Regions from separate parts of the Rahnella sp. BIGb0236 genome, predicted to be linked through region 2. Evidence: riboswitches for the same ligand, from Rfam matches in the RefSeq annotation. Region 2 holds a riboswitch; each other region holds the start of a gene.
What was found. A riboswitch is a leader RNA that binds a small molecule or an ion and turns the genes downstream of it on or off. The one in region 2 is predicted to bind thiamine pyrophosphate.

Region 1: another riboswitch for thiamine pyrophosphate. It lies ahead of thiM (hydroxyethylthiazole kinase); the one in region 2 lies ahead of thiB (thiamine ABC transporter substrate binding subunit).
Region 3: another riboswitch for thiamine pyrophosphate. It lies ahead of thiC (phosphomethylpyrimidine synthase ThiC); the one in region 2 lies ahead of thiB (thiamine ABC transporter substrate binding subunit).

What each region holds. Positions count from the first base shown of each region.
Region 1 covers NZ_SOAO01000003.1:187,793-193,302, forward strand. The annotation lists gene EDF78_RS07705 (ComF family protein) at 1-221, shown strand, start outside; gene EDF78_RS07710 (hypothetical protein) at 218-772, shown strand; gene EDF78_RS07715 (hypothetical protein) at 845-1,060, shown strand; partial or broken gene EDF78_RS07720 (recombinase family protein) at 1,464-2,021, opposite strand; gene EDF78_RS07725 (transcription factor) at 2,097-2,336, opposite strand; TPP riboswitch at 2,495-2,591, shown strand; gene thiM (hydroxyethylthiazole kinase) at 2,626-3,432, shown strand; gene thiD (bifunctional hydroxymethylpyrimidine kinase/phosphomethylpyrimidine kinase) at 3,432-4,232, shown strand; gene EDF78_RS07740 (hypothetical protein) at 4,240-5,088, opposite strand; gene EDF78_RS07745 (hypothetical protein) at 5,335-5,510, shown strand, end outside.
Region 2 covers NZ_SOAO01000005.1:144,380-149,889, reverse strand. The annotation lists gene thiP (thiamine/thiamine pyrophosphate ABC transporter permease ThiP) at 1-974, opposite strand, end outside; gene thiB (thiamine ABC transporter substrate binding subunit) at 950-1,933, opposite strand; TPP riboswitch at 1,977-2,092, opposite strand; gene sgrR (HTH-type transcriptional regulator SgrR) at 2,133-3,794, opposite strand; gene sgrT (glucose uptake inhibitor SgrT) at 3,897-4,082, shown strand; gene EDF78_RS12370 (MFS transporter) at 4,263-5,426, shown strand; gene leuD (3-isopropylmalate dehydratase small subunit) at 5,499-5,510, opposite strand, start outside.
Region 3 covers NZ_SOAO01000023.1:5,261-10,770, forward strand. The annotation lists gene nfi (deoxyribonuclease V) at 1-521, opposite strand, end outside; gene hemE (uroporphyrinogen decarboxylase) at 531-1,595, opposite strand; gene nudC (NAD(+) diphosphatase) at 1,667-2,452, opposite strand; gene rsd (sigma D regulator) at 2,558-3,073, shown strand; TPP riboswitch at 3,147-3,273, shown strand; gene thiC (phosphomethylpyrimidine synthase ThiC) at 3,386-5,338, shown strand; gene thiE (thiamine phosphate synthase) at 5,335-5,510, shown strand, end outside.

The DNA of each region.
Region 1 (5,510 bases), on a different contig from region 2:
CCTCTCTCAAAAATCTGAGCACCAGAGCAGAAAAACTTGAAGCTGTAGCGAATATGTTTTCATATCAAGATCTTATATCTTCTGAAGGGACTTACAACGCACTTATCATTGATGACCTTTATCACACGGGTGTATCGATGGAGGCGGCGGTTGCGGCGCTTCGTGGATATAGTAAAATAGATAAAATCTATGTCGCGGCCCTGACTTGGAAACCAGAATGAAAACCGTTTTTGTAGCTGGATCGATAACCATAAAAAAATTGGCCCCTCAAATCGTTGAGAGGTTGAAGAAAATCGTCGATAAGAATTTCAACGTTGTGGTCGGTGACGCAACAGGCGTTGACTCATCCGTGCAGCAGGAGTTGTTACAGTTGGGATGTCGTGCTGCTACGGTATTCAGTAGTTCTGTAAGACCACGCAATAACCTCGGCTCGTGGCCCGTCAACGTTGTTCATACAGATCATACACCTGGCACGCGCGCATTTTTCACTGCAAAAGATATTAAAATGGCGGAAGCCGCTGATTATGGTCTCATGGTGTGGGATACCAAAAGCCCTGGCACATTAAGTAATGTTATTGAACTTTTGTCCCGTAAAAAGTATTCAGTAGTATTTATTAATAAGTCTAAGGAGTTTATTGTTATCAAAGAACCAAAAGATGTAGACAAGTTGATAAGCTGTATGTCTGCTTCCGCGCTCGAAAAAGTTGAAGAAAAAATAAAACTTTCCGAAAGATTGGCGCGACTAAAAAATGAGCAGATAGCACTTATTTAACTAAAAATGGACACTTTCATAATGGATAAAAAACAGCTTTAAGAGGCTATTTTAAAAGAAGAAATACAAGCATTGATTGATATCCGCTTTCGCTATGAGACGGCGCGAGAAGCATGCTTTAGCGAGTTGCAAAGAGATTGTGAACGTAGTGAGGGGAACATGGCGCAGGAAGCCAGACGTGAAGAGTATCAGATTGAATTGCGTAATGCTGACCATTCAGCTAAATTAGCGTTAGATGCTCAGGAAATAATTGTCTCTGACCTGACTAAGTTGTATTCAACTATTTAATGACAACCGTTTCCGAGCGATTTACCCCAGCAGCCTTGGGTATATGGGTATTTAAGGATCATCCTGTCACGCGGCTTTTATTAATTGTACAAAATCTGTTCAATGCTCATCGTTTAAAGCATTAAGCAATTTCATTTTCTCCCCGATCTCTATCTTTTAACTGGATGAAATATCGCCAGTAAATAATTTGATATTGAAATGAATATTTATTGGATAAATGCCCCATTGTTTCTTTTGGGTATACGCAAATGAGACAAACTATAGTAGTTAACTACTTGCACTTATTTAGCATCCTTAGTCGCTAATGCTGAGAATAAGTTATCTTGTTGCTTGAACTGCTAAGCTCTAACTTTCCCTACCACCTACCTGAGTAGCCAGAATCCTTAAATATCAGTGATGTAGATCAGAAGGTCTTTAGTCGATAGAAGGTGGCTTTGCTGATACCTAACCTGTGTTGTACCACTGCTGGCGGTAAACCTTACGCTAACAATTCTCGCACCTGTTCAACGGTTGCTTTTATAGGTCTGCCGCAATGTTTTCCTTCAGACTGAGCACGCTTGATACCTGCTGTTCTACGCTCTGCGATCAGATCTTTTTCCAGGCTGGCAAGCCCTGCCATCATAGTGAGCATCGCTTTACCAACTGGCGTTGACAGGTCGAACCCTTCACGCAAGCTGACAACTTTCACGCCTTTCGTCTGCAATTTTTCCACGGTGGAAAGAACGTCAATCGTGTTACGCCCCAGGCGGTCTATAGCAATCACAATCAGCGTATCGCCTTCTCGCACATAACTGAGTAGTTCACCAAACCCTGGACGCTCTTCCGCCTTGATTGCACCACTCACCGCTTCATCACTGAACCAGCGAGTAACGCTATAACCAGCATCGGTTATCTGTTGCTTCTGGTTTTTAACGTTCTGGTCGCTGGTGGAAACTCGCACATATCCGATCACCGTTGTCATGATGTTCTCTAAGTCTCAAAAGGTAGTATCAAAATAACCTCGTTAACTAAACGTAGATACCGATGATCTTGTTAATCACAGCTTCGAGGTATCAAGCCCAGAGGCTTTAAGCCGTTCGGTGAGATTTCTCATTTTGCTGAATTCAGTACCAAAACTGGCTTTAAGTCCCACACCCTCGCAAAACTCTTTAGCAGTGACGTTTTTCAGGTGGTCGGCGTATTTGATCATCTGGAGGTGCATTTCAACCGTTTGACCATTTCGCGGTGCGCTGTTGATGGCTTGCTTAATGCTCTCGTAGATCTGGGTTTCTGTCATTTGCATATCTCACTTATCAAATTTAGATAATCAAGAGGTTTTGTCATACAGATATGGGGTACAAGCTGGGGTACAGCGTGAAGAAGCGATAACCGGAAGGGCGGGCTTGCGTCAGCAAGCAACTTCCCCTAAGCTGGCAAAAAGTATAGAGATTCAATCTTCATGACTCGGGGTGCCCCATCACTGATGGGCTGAGAAATACCCGTACCACCTGATCTGGATAATGCCAGCGTAGGGAAGTCAGGTATCTCTCCCGATACCGCCTTCTTTAGCGCCGGTGGGGAGATTTATGAATATCCAACCTGCCGTATTTTCCGGCGCTGTCGCCGCCGCTTCCTTGCAACAACTCCGCCTTTCCGCGCCGCTGGTTCATTGTCTGACCAACGACGTGGTGCAATCTTTTACGGCCAATGTCCTGCTCGCACTGGGCGCTTCACCCGCGATGGTGGTGGATCCTGCCGAGGCTGCGCAGTTCAGCGCTGTCGCCGACGCGTTACTGGTGAATGTCGGCACGCTGACACGCCCTCACAGCGACGCCATGCTGGTGGCCATCCACGCTGCCCGTCAGGCCGGAAAACCCTGGGTGCTGGATCCGGTGGCGGTGGGCGGTCTGAGCTGGCGTACCGAATTCTGTCTGGAACTTATCAAACTTAACCCGGCGGCGATCCGCGGAAATGCCTCGGAAATTCGTGCGCTCAGCGGGCTGACTGCCGCCGGGCGTGGCGTCGACAGCGGTGACGACTCGCTTTCTGCCATTCCGTCAGCGCAGCAACTGGCACGGGAAACCGGCGCGGTAGTGGCCGTGACCGGCGAAACGGATTACGTCACGGATGGCGAACGCTGTCTGGCGGTGGCGGGCGGCCATCCGATGATGACCCGCGTGGTCGGCACCGGTTGCGCCTTATCGGCAGTTGTCGCCGCCTTTTCGTGTTTGCCGGGCGATCGCCTGAATCATGTGGCTGCGGCCTGCCGGGTGATGTCCTGCGGCGGTGAGCGGGCCTGCGCGGTGGTGAAAGGGCCGGGCAGCTTCACGGCTGCGTTTCTGGACAATCTGTATCTGATGAACGAAGGCTGGCTGAACGGGGAGGGGCAGTAATGAAACGGATCAATGCCCTGACCATTGCCGGCACCGATCCCAGCGGAGGCGCGGGGATCCAGGCAGATTTAAAAACCTTCTCGGCGCTGGGCGCTTACGGCACCAGTGTCATCACCGCACTGGTGGCGCAAAACACCCGTGGCGTGCAGTCGGTTTATCACATCGAACCGGATTTCGTTGCCGCGCAGCTGGATTCCGTGCTGAGTGACGTCCGCATCGACAGCACGAAAATCGGCATGCTGGCGAACAGTCAGATCGTGGAGGCGGTGGCGGAGCGGCTCAGATATTACCGGCCCGCTTTTGTGGTGCTGGATACTGTGATGCTGGCGAAAAGCGGCGATCCGTTGCTGTTGCCGGAAGCCGTCGATGCTGTACGCCGTTTGCTGATCCCGCAGGTGTCGATCATTACACCGAATCTGCCGGAGGCCGCCGCGTTGCTGGAGTGTAGCGTGGCAGCCAGTGAAACCGAGATGCGCGAGCAGGGGGAGGCGTTGCTGGCGATGGGATGTGACGCGGTGCTGATGAAAGGCGGTCATCTGAGTGATGAGGAAAGCCCTGACTGGCTGTTTACCGCCGATTCCCGCGAGCGTTTTACAGCGCCACGCGTCAACACCCGCCATACGCACGGCACAGGATGTACGCTTTCTGCGGCACTGGCCGCCTTGCGCCCGCGCCACAACAACTGGGCAGATACGCTGCGCGAGGCGAAAGCGTATTTACAGCAGGCGTTGATGCAGGCGGATTCACTGGAAGTCGGCCACGGCATCGGGCCGGTGCATCATTTCCACCGCTGGTGGTAAACAGATATCAGGCGCGGCGCAATGTCTCGCCAAGCGCCTGTTCAGCCTGACGGAATTTCACCAACGCCTGCTGCAAATGCACGGCATCGAACGGGTTAAGCGGATAGAATTTTGCGTCTTTGCGCGGTCTAAGCATGACGCGGATTTTATTCGCCGAAACCCGTTCAAACAGGTAACTGGCAATATCGTCATTCTCTTCATCTTTCCATGACAGCAGCACCGAAGCATGTTCACCGCTACGGCGTCCGATAAACTGATCGTGTGTCCACAGACCTTCACATTCACCGTCTTTTTGCAGTTTTTTGCCGCTGAACCACGGTGATTCAGACAGCGTCCACAACGCCTGCGGTGAGATTTCCTCATGCACCTGACGCCACAGAGGACGGTTGTTGTCCATTTGCCAGCAGGCCATGCCCAGATAATCATTCAGTTCACGCCAGTCATTTTCCAGCGTGTCGCGAAGTTCAGGATCCTGAATATGCATGAACTGTTGCAGGCCGGTCGGTTGTTCGCCCAGCTTGTTATAGGCGATCACCGTCATCGTGCGGGGCTTGCGGCGGAAAGTGACCCACAGCAGCACTTTAGGAATACGAAAGGTAATGGCCTGCACGGTCAGTTTGTAGCGGTTGCCGCGTGACATCACCAGCCCGCTGGAGGTGCCGCGTTTGTCCTGATAATTTCTCACCAGCACCACGCTGTTCTGACCCATCCAGCCTGTGAGGTAATGTTCCTTTTCGCTTTCCGCCACATCCAGATCACGGGCGATCTGACTGATTTTTTCCTCATCGAGCTGGGAAAGGGACAGTGACTGTTCTGCGCTGTAGTAGCTTTTTTTCAGGAGGGTTGCGGCTGGCATAGAAAGTATCCACGATATTGATGTGGTTTACAGCTTACACTAAGTTGTCATACAGATTTCAGGGGTAACCCGCAAAATTTGAACCGCGTCGCAAACTGCCTGCGTGGCCGGTTTTTCGCTTACGGATATTTTCTCTGTTGAAATTTTACGAGACGTCTCGACAAAAATAGCTTTGGTGATTGTGATTACGGGCGGTCATATTATTCTTGCAGGATTGATTTTCACACTGCGGGAATATAATAAAAGATGACGTTACATGAAAAGGTTGTTGCCGAGACGATGACAACAATGAATGCGGCTTTTGTACAGTTAAACGTCCCGCTTATTATAAGGCGTATTCGACGGAGTGATATTATCTGGCAGCAACGCCGTGCGAGACGTAATTTACGGCAACCCGAAAAACATCTTCTTAACTGGAAATG
Region 2 (5,510 bases):
GGCTGTTGTAATACGCTGACCACCGCGCGGTTGATGCCATCGGCGATCACCGCCAGCAACGGCGGCAGGATCAGCAGCAACGCGAGGGCAATCAGCACGCCGTCGGCGATGCGACGCAGCGGCGAGTCATCCGGGTTACGCCAGCGCTGAGCATGCGTTTGTCCGACCGGCAACGCCTGACTGAGTTTCTGGCTGAGCAACACCAGCGCCAGACAACAACACAGCTGGATCAGCGCCAGTGTCGCGGCGCGGCTTAAATCGTAGTCGTAACTGAGCGCCTGATAAATTGCCAGTTCAATGGTGGTCGCCTGCGGACCGCCGCCCAGCGACAGCACGGTGGCGAAGCTGGCGAAACACAGCATGAAAATTAAGGCGGCGGCGGGGAAAATCTGCCTGCGCAGCGCGGGCCACTCCACAAAGCGGAATTGCTGCCAGACGTTCATGCCCAGTTGCGCGGCGAGCTGGCGCTGCTCAACGGCGATATTCTCCAGCGCCTGCAATAACAGACGTGTCGCCAGCGGCAGATTGAAAAAGACATGCGCCAGCAAAATGCCCTGTAAACCGTACGGCGAGAAACGATAATCCATGCCCAGCCAGCCGCAAATTTGCGCCAGCCAGCCCTGTCTTCCGTAAACACTGAGGATGCCAAACACGGCGACTAAAACCGGCAAGACCAGCGTCATCGCGCATAAACGCAGTAACAGCTGACGGCCGGGAAAACGGCGGCGGAACAAGGCGCGTGCCAGTAAAATCGCGGGCAGCACCGAGCACAGCGCCGACAGCAGCGCCTGCCAGAAGGTAAAGCGGATCACATGCCAGAGATAGGGATCCTGCCACAGCGAGGCACCGCTGATCTGTGGCGCATGACGCCACAGAGAGCCGAGTGCCAGCGCCGCCACCAGCAGCATAGCCAGTGAGGCGATGGCACCGGGCCACAGCCAGCGCGGGATCAACGGCTGACGGCGTTCTGCCATGCCTGGATCCATTGTGCACGGTGAGTCGCGACGTCTTGCGCGCTGTATTGCAGAGATTTGGCCGGTACGGTCAGCTGTTTAAAGGCGTCTGGCAGCGGCGTATCCACCACCGGATACATCCAGTTGCCAGCCGGGATCACTTTCTGGAAATCTTCCGTGGTGATGAATTTCATGAAGGCTTCAGCCAGTTTCGGTTGCTTGCTGTTCGCCAGCTGACCCGCCACTTCCACCTGCATGTAATGCCCTTCGGTAAAGTCAGCTGCCGCGTAATTATCTTTCTTCTCCTCGACGATGTGATACGCCGGAGAAGTGGTATAGCTCAGCACCAGATCGCTTTCGCCTTTGAGGAATAACCCGTAGGCCTCGCTCCAGCCTTTAGTGACGGTGACGGTTTTCTTCGCCAGTTTTTGCCACGCCTGCGGTGCCTTATCGCCGTAGACTTTTTGCATCCACAGCATCAGGCCCAGACCCGGCGTACTGGTGCGCGGATCTTCGTAAATCACTTTCCAGTTCTGGTCACTGTTGATCAGCTCATCGAGGCTTTTTGGCGGGTTCTTCAGTTTGTTTTTGTCATAGACGAAGGCGAAATAGCCGTAATCATAAGGCACGAAGGTGCTGTCATTCCAGCCGCCGGGGACGGTGAGTACGGCGTCGGTTTTCGGCGCTTTGGCGAATAAACCGGTTTGTTCAGCCGCCTGCAACAGGTTGTTGTCCAGCCCGAGGACGACGTCGGCCTGGCTGTTTTTACCTTCCATCCGCAAACGGTTCAGCAAAGACACACCATCTTCCAGCGCGACGTATTTCAGCTCGCAGCCGCATTGGGCTTCAAAGGCTTTTTTGATCGCCGGACCCGGACCCCAGTCGGCAGAGAAAGAATCATAGGTATAAACCGTCAGAACAGGTTTTGCCGCAAATGCAGGTGCAGAAAGTAACAGCAGGCAGGACAATAATTTTTTCAACTTTGCGCTCCAAAAAAATGAAAGGGCAAAGGATTTTGAGTAAGCATCGCGCAGTCTCAAATCCCTCCGCCGGGATTAACCGGATCAGGTTCGACGGGTATCAGGTCTCAGCCATATGTAAACTTGCTTTCACAAGTGCTGGCACCCCGTTGAGAACGGATGTCATTCTAGAGACTAACGGCGCGATGCGATAGTCCGATTAACTGTCCGGTGGCGCAAACCACGCGGATTTAAAGTCGAACCAGCCGAGGGTATTCATGCGTACGCCGCGCATGCTTCGTTGTCCCTGCAACACCAGCCAGTGATGGAACAGCGGGTGGATCTGATGGCTGACTGTCTGTTTCTGACTCCATTTCGCCATCGACAAATTGCCCGCGTGCCACTGCGCGGCGTCCTCTTCCATTCCTTCACTGAAGCAATGTTTCGCCAGCGGCAATTCATGGAAATGCGCAAACAGTGAGAATTCCAGCGGCAGGGTAAAGTTGGCACTGCCGAGCCACAGATCACTTTTGGCGTCGCCGCGGTGCCAGACGGCGTAATCCACCACCTGAATGATCAGTTCGATGCCTTCCGCCGCCAGCAGCGGTTGCAGGGCATTACAAATTGCCTGATGTTCAGAATGCTCGCCGTAGAAGGTCAGGGTCACCTGTGTCAGACCTTGCGGTCGGGGCGGACGCGGCTGCGGGGCTTTATGGTGCCAGCGCGGCAACAAGCCATACGCCGGAGACCAGTAGCGCTGATAAATCGGTTCTGCATTGTTCAGCAGGGCGATGGGATTCAGTAAATCGCACAACCACTGGCGCGTTGCATCGCATTGTCCGACCGGCGAACGCTGGTCAAAAAGCAGGAAATAGCAGCCTTCTTCCAGACGACTTTCCAGCTCACTTTTGCCGGATTCATCGGCCTGAAGCTGTACGCCGGAATGCACCAGTTCTTCACTCAGTTCCGGCAGCACCCAGATATTCACTTCGTCTATCAGCGCCCGGAAGCCAAAATACTCATCAAAGGCGCGTATGCGCAGTTGTGTTTTAAGATTACGCACCACAGCGTAAGGGCCGGTACCGACCGGATGACGGGCAAAATCAGGCAGGGATTGCCATTCCTGCGGCAGGATCATCGCGTGGATATTGCCGAACAGCCACGGCAACCAGCGGTCAGGGGCATTCAGATGGATATCAATGACATTCGGCGTGGGCGTGGTGACCGTTTTCAGGTTGCTGAACAGCGGATGGGCGGTCAGGCGGGTGAACGTGGCGATGATGTCGGCCATCTCCAGTTCACGGCCATGATGAAAATGAATGGCCGGACGCAGATAAAAACGCCAGTGCAACGGAGAAATTTCCTGCCAGTGATGGGCAAGATCCCCTTCTACTTCCCCGTTTTCCTCATTTATGCGTGTCAGGCCGCTGAAAATTTGCCGGGCAATATGCGTTTCTGAACGGCGTAACATGGTGCCGGGCAGCAGGTTAATCAGCGGGCGGTAATACAGCACGCGCAGAATATGTTTACCCTGACGGAAGCTGCGTCCGAGCTGGGACAGCAACATCTGACGCACCCGATCCTTATCGCCGACCAGTTGCACCAGCTGATCAATCCGGTCCTGTTCCAGCAGCTCTTCGGCGCGCTGTTGCTGGAGAGCCAGCCCGGTATACAGGAATTTCAGCGTGGAACGTTTGCCGCGTCCGGCTTCGGCATCCCATTGCAGCCAGCCCTGTTCCTGCATGGTACTGAGCAAGGATCGCATATGTCTGCGCGAACAATTGAGAACCTCAGACAACGCCTGCAACGTGGTTTCGGTTTCTTCACCGTGGCAGCTTTGCCACAGGCGGATGAACTGCTGTTGCAAACGGGACGAGGACATAAAAGAGGAACTCCGTGGGCGATCTTCATCAATTTATCTTTCCTCATAATACTCCGATACTGTTTCTCAACGAAAGCCTGTTGTGAATGACCGGAGGTCAGCATGAAACGCAGTCTGAACGCCCGTTTTTACCAGCGTTATTTTGAAGCCATTAAGAGGAACGCCTCTAAAAATCATGCTGACTGGTTGTCCTGGGTGCCGGTGCAATACCGCCTGGATATTTTGTCCCGTCTCACGCAGTGGGATTTAGATTCTGTGGATGAAAAAGACTATCGCCAGCATTTGTAATCCGGCTCATGGCAGGCCCGTCAAAATTCGATTTTCTGAGTAATGGTGTAATGTCACCAGCCAGTGAGGAAACTCACTGGTTTTTTTACACGCTTTTTTTGTTCATTCCCCAGAACTTCCTGAAACTTCGCTACACTGTCTGTCTTGTTTTATGGGCTTTCATTTCTCAGGGACGGCGTCATGTCAAAACCTCGTATTAATGCCATTTATGTCACCTTTCTGGTGGTGTCTTTGCTGTGTGGTATCGCGGGAGCGTTGCAGGCGCCCACACTCAGCTTGTTTCTGACCAATGAAGTGAAAGTCCGGCCAATGTGGGTCGGTCTGTTCTATACCGTCAATGCGGTGGCCGGGATTGCCATCAGTTTCCTGCTGGCCAACCGTTCGGATAACAAAGGTGACCGGCGAAAACTGCTGATGTTTTGCTGCCTGATGGCGCTCGGTAACAGCCTGGTTTTCGCCTTCAGCCGTGATTATCTGGTGCTGATCACCGTCGGCGTATTGCTGGCGGCGATAGGGAATGCATCAATGCCGCAGTTGTTTGCGCTGGCGCGTGAACATGCCGACCGCTCCGCCAGTGAAGTGGTGATGTTCAGCTCAATGATGCGTGCGATGTTGTCGCTGGCCTGGGTGCTCGGCCCGCCGCTGTCATTCATGCTGGCGCTGAATTACGGTTTTACTCCGATGTACCTGAGCGCCGCCGCCGTGTTTGTCGGCAGTATTCTGATGATCCTGTTTTTCCTACCGTCGGTGCCGCGCCTCGAACAACCGGTGGATGAAAAAGTGGTACACGTCAGCGCCTGGCGCAACAAAGATGTGCGTCTGCTGTTCTTTTCCTCTTTGCTGATGTGGACCTGCAATATCATGTATGTCATTGATATGCCGTTGTACATCACCAGTGATTTAGGTTTACCGGAAGGGCTGGCAGGTTTGCTGATGGGGACAGCCGCCGGGCTGGAAATCCCGGCAATGTTGCTGGCAGGCTATCTGGTGAAACGTACCGGCAAACGCAAGCTGATGCTGTATGCCGTGGCGAGCGGCGTCATTTTCTATGCCGGACTGGTGGCGTTTCAGTTCAAGGCGGCGCTGATGATTCTGCAACTGTTCAATGCGATTTTCATCGGTATCGTGGCGGGGATCGGCATGTTGTATTTTCAGGATCTGATGCCGGGCAGGGCGGGGTCAGCAACCACATTGTTCACCAACAGCATTTCTACCGGTGTGATTTGCGCTGGTTTGTTGCAGGGCTTTATCGTGGAGAACTTCGGCCACTTTCCGGTCTACTGGGCGGCGACTGTGCTGGCGGTGGTGGCGCTCGGGCTGATGTATAAAGTCAAAGACGTCTGACATAACCCGTCGCTTTTCAGATAAAGAAAAACCCGCAAATCCGCGGGTTTTTTTATGCTCAGTCTCAGGAAATTACTGCATAAA
Region 3 (5,510 bases), on a different contig from region 2:
AACAATGGATTACAGCGTAGCTTGCTTCGCCACACCCAGCCAATCTGTTCATCGCCTTCATACAGCCCCTGTCTGCTGTGTAGCGCTTCACCTAACGGCAGGAACTGCCCGCATAAACGGCTTTTCGCCACACCAATGGTCGGCACGTGAATCATCAGGCCAAAATGACTGGCGACACCGAGGCGCCGCGGATGCGCGATCCCCTGCCCGTCAACCAGAACCAGATCAGGGTGCGATGAGATTTGCTGCCAGGCTTGTAAAAGTGCGGGAAGCTCACGGAAAGAAAGGAAACCAGGAATGTAGGGCATGACGGTCGGAATGCGGGCTATCTGATATTCGACCAGCTCCAAAGTTGGATAACTCAGAACAGCGACCGCCGCGCGGGTGACCTCACCGCCCTGCTCAAACCCGACATCCACACCGGCGATCAACGACGGTGTGGTGAATTCAGGCGGATCCTGCAGTTCAATCTGATCTGCAAGGATCCGTTGCTCTTCACGTAACGCGCGCGTGTCGATCATAACGCCATGTTACTCGTGATACTGGCGGGACAAGCTGTGTACCGCTTCCACAAAAGCGCCCGCATTTTCTGGCGGAACGTCCTGGTGGATACCGTGGCCAAGATTAAACACATGGCCATTACCTTTGCCGAAACCAGCCAGAATGGTTTCCACTTCCTGCTCAATCCGCACCGGTGAGGCGTAAAGCATGGAAGGATCCATGTTGCCCTGAATCGCCACTTTGTCGCCAACCCGACGGCGCGCTTGGGCAATATCGGTGGTCCAGTCCAGACCCAGCGCGTCACAACCCGTTGCCGCCATCGCTTCCAGCCACTGGCCTCCGCCTTTGGTAAACAAGGTCACCGGCACACGGCGGCCTTCGTTTTCACGGATCAGGCCATCGACGATTTTGTGCATGTAGTTAAGGGAGAACTCGCGGTAATCGCGAGGTGTCAGTACGCCGCCCCAGGTGTCAAAAATCATCACCGACTGCGCGCCCGCTTTAATCTGAGCATTAAGGTAAAGAATGACGCTGTCGGCCACTTTATCCAGCAACAGGTGCAAGGTAGACGGATCGGCGTACATCATTTTTTTGATTTTGGTAAAGGCTTTGCTGCTACCGCCTTCTATCATATAAGTCGCCAGCGTCCACGGGCTACCGGAGAAACCAATAAGCGGCACTTCACCTTTCAGGTTTTTACGGATGGTACGCACGGCGTTCATCACATAGCCCAGCTCCATTTCAGGATCCGGAACCGGCAGCTTTTCGACATCAGCACGATTGGTCAGTGGCGAAGAAAAACGCGGGCCTTCACCGGCTTCGAAATACAGCCCCAGCCCCATCGCATCAGGAATGGTCAGGATGTCGGAGAACAGGATCGCTGCATCCAGCGGATAGCGACGAAGCGGCTGTAAAGTCACCTCACAAGCCAGTTCGGCATTCTTACACAGCGACATAAAATCGCCGGCTTCAGCGCGGGTTTCTTTGTACTCCGGCAAATAACGGCCAGCCTGACGCATCATCCACACCGGTGTAATGTCCACAGGCTGACGTAACAAAGCACGCAGGTAACGGTCGTTTTTCAACTCATTCATTCTTGCTCTTTCCTTCAATATTCGGGCTGCCCGACAATCATCTGACGGCATTCTATCACGCAAAACTGACGCTAGACGTCGTCGTCTTCGCTTTCTGCGCGGCACTGCGCAACGGTATCTTCAATCAGACGCCGGGCAATCGTCCCCGGCGGCGGCAATTGCGGCAAGGCGTCAAAGCGGTACCAGCCCGCATTCAGCAACTCTTTCGGATCATGCACTATCTCGCCGCTGTCGTAATCAGCCATAAACGCCATCATCAGCGAATTGGGGAACGGCCACGGCTGGGAACTGACATAACGGACATTCTTCACGCGGATGTTGCTTTCTTCCATCACTTCGCGTGCCACGGTTTCTTCCAGCGTTTCGCCGACTTCTACGAACCCCGCCAGCACCGTGTGGATGCCATTACGATGACGGACATGCTGCGCCAGCAAAATCTCATCGCCCTTGCGGATCGCCACAATGATGCAGGGCGCAATTTGCGGGTAATAGCGCTCGCGGCAGTGTCCGCAGAGCGCAGCCCACTCAGTTTTGCTGACGTGCATTTCATGTCCGCAGTAACCACAAAACTGATGAGAACGGTAAAATTCTGACAGCTGCACACCACGGCCGACCAGCTGGAATAATCCGCGATCCTGATCCAGCAACTGACGGGCGGAAACCATATGGTTTGGCATCGCCTGACGAACCAGCCAGACCGGTTCGCCCTGCCATTCGCCAATCTGACGCGCTGTCTTACCGGTCAGAGAAAATTGTGCAGCGCTGCCAAACGGCAGTTCGCCCTCAGGCAGCCACAGCTTGCCTTCCTGACTGATGACCCACCAGCCGTTGTGTTGCTCAGTAATCTGTAATTCCATAATTGTTGTTGCATAACCTCGTCGGGACTGACAATCTGAGAGTGATCTTTACATATTAGTAACGTTTCTTTTCGGTTACTTTTTTTATTGCTCACGGAGTCAACCATGCTAAATCGTCTGGAAAGACTGACCCAACGCGTTGGTGGCAGTAATGAATTAGTCGATCAGTGGCTACACGCGCGTAAAGAATTGCTGGTTTCTTACTGCACACTGGTCGGCCTGAAACCCAATAAAGAAAAACATACACCTTTGAATGAAAAGGCGCTGGACAGTTTTTGCCATCACCTTGTCGACTATCTTTCTGCCGGGCATTTTCATCTTTATCCACGCATCATTGAAGAAGTCGATGGTGCCGACAGCCCGAAGAAAGTGAAGGCGGCAAAAATCTATCCTGCACTGGAACTGAATACTGAAGCTATCATGGCTTTCCATGACAGTTACACAGAAACTGATATTGATGATGACAATGCTTTCGCGTTTCATTATGCATTATCGGATATCGGTGAAGCGTTAGATGCCCGTTTTCAGCTGGAAGATCAATTAATTATCATGGCCTTCGAGCCGCCCGCGGAGGGTGCGTTACCTCCGGCGAATGAACCTGATCTCGCCAGACCGGCTTAACGTGTTACCACCCTAAGACCCTGCTCAGGGTTACAGTTTTACTTGTAGTTTAAAAAAACGCCTCCTATATTGAGGCTTCTTGTCGGAGTGCCTAGCGCATAATTTTCTGTTGAGAATTACGCCAGGCTGAGACCGTTAATTCGGGATCCGCGGAACCTGATCGGGTTAGTACCCGCGAAGGGAACAAGAGTAATGTTATGCGTTCAGCACAATCTGGCATCAGGCCGCCCGTGCTTCACCGCCCATTTTTACTCCTGCCGTAAACCTCCAGACAAGCAATTTTCCATCACGTTTTTTTGCGAGGAATTTGCTATGTCGAGTACCCAAAAACCCGTTACTTCAGAAAAGAAATCGTCAAACCGCCGTGAACAACGCGCGCAGGCTCAGTCATTTATCGACAGCCTGCAGGGCGAAGCCTTTCCAAACTCCCGCCGTATTTATCTGCACGCTGACCGCGACGATATCCGCGTGCCGATGCGTGAAATCCAGCTCAGCCCGACACTGGTCGGCGGCGGCAAAGACAATCCGCAGTTCGAAGATAACGAAGCAATCCCCGTCTATGACACCGCCGGGCCTTATGGTGATCCGTCGGCAGTGATTGATGTACACACCGGTCTGGAAAAATTACGCACCCGATGGATCAACGAGCGGGCGGACACGGAAGAACTTCCGCAGGTCAGTTCCGGCTTTACCCAGCAGCGTCTGGCGGATGAAGGTCTGGACCATCTCCGGTTCGAACACCTGCCACGCCCGCGCAAAGCGATGTCGGGTAAAAATGTCACGCAGTTGCATTACGCACGCAAAGGCATGATTACGCCTGAAATGGAATTCATCGCCATCCGCGAGAATATGGGGCGTGAGCGGATCCGCGGCGAGGTTTTGCGCCAGCAACATCCCGGCGAAAGTTTTGGTGCACATCTGCCCGCCAACATTACGGCGGAATTCGTGCGTCAGGAAGTCGCCGCCGGTCGCGCCATCATTCCTGCCAATATCAATCACCCCGAATCAGAGCCGATGATCATTGGCCGCAATTTTCTGGTGAAAGTGAATGCCAATATCGGCAACTCGGCGGTGACGTCATCCATTGAAGAAGAAGTTGAGAAACTGGTGTGGTCGACGCGCTGGGGCGCGGACACGGTAATGGATCTCTCCACCGGCCGCTATATTCATGAAACCCGTGAATGGATCCTGCGTAACAGCCCGGTGCCGATCGGTACAGTACCGATTTATCAGGCGCTGGAAAAAGTGAATGGCGTGGCCGAAGACCTGAACTGGGAAATGTTCCGCGATACGCTGCTGGAACAGGCAGAGCAAGGCGTCGATTACTTCACCATTCACGCCGGTGTGTTGCTGCGCTACGTACCGATGACCGCCAGACGCCTGACCGGCATTGTGTCGCGCGGCGGTTCAATCATGGCGAAATGGTGTCTTTCTCATCATCGCGAAAGTTTCCTGTATGAGCATTTCCGTGAAATTTGCGAAATCTGCGCCGCTTACGATGTCTCGCTGTCCCTGGGCGACGGCCTGCGTCCTGGCTCGATTCAGGATGCCAATGACGAAGCGCAGTTCGCCGAATTACGCACGCTCGGCGAACTGACTAAAATTGCCTGGGAATACGATGTTCAGGTGATGATCGAAGGGCCGGGGCATGTGCCGATGCAGATGATCCGCCGCAATATGACCGAAGAACTCGAGCATTGCCACGAAGCGCCGTTCTATACCCTCGGCCCGTTGACCACCGATATTGCGCCGGGTTACGACCATTTCACTTCCGGCATCGGTGCCGCGATGATTGGCTGGTTTGGCTGCGCCATGCTCTGTTATGTCACGCCAAAAGAGCATCTCGGCCTGCCGAACAAAGAAGACGTTAAGCAAGGTTTGATTACCTACAAAATCGCAGCCCATGCCGCCGATTTAGCCAAAGGCCATCCGGGGGCACAAATCCGCGATAACGCCATGTCAAAAGCGCGGTTCGAATTCCGCTGGGAAGACCAGTTTAATCTGGCTCTTGATCCGGCCACCGCCCGCGCCTACCACGATGAAACGCTGCCGCAGGAATCCGGCAAAGTCGCACACTTCTGTTCAATGTGTGGCCCGAAATTCTGTTCGATGAAAATTACTCAGGAAGTTCGCGATTACGCCGCCGCGCTGGAAGCCAAAGCCCAGCCAATAGAACTCGTTGAATCCGGTATGGCGCAGATGTCAGCTGAATTCCGTTCACGCGGCAGCGAGCTTTATCATCCTGCCACGGAGATCAACAAATGAATCAGTCATCGCAACCCTTCCCCGCCGTTCCTTTTCACCTCGGTTTATATCCGGTGGTTGATACGGTGGAATGGATCGCCCGCCTGCTGGAAGCGGGCGTTAAAACCTTACAACTGCGCGTGAAAGACTTACCCGATGGGGAAGCCGAACCGGCCATTATTGATGCCATCGC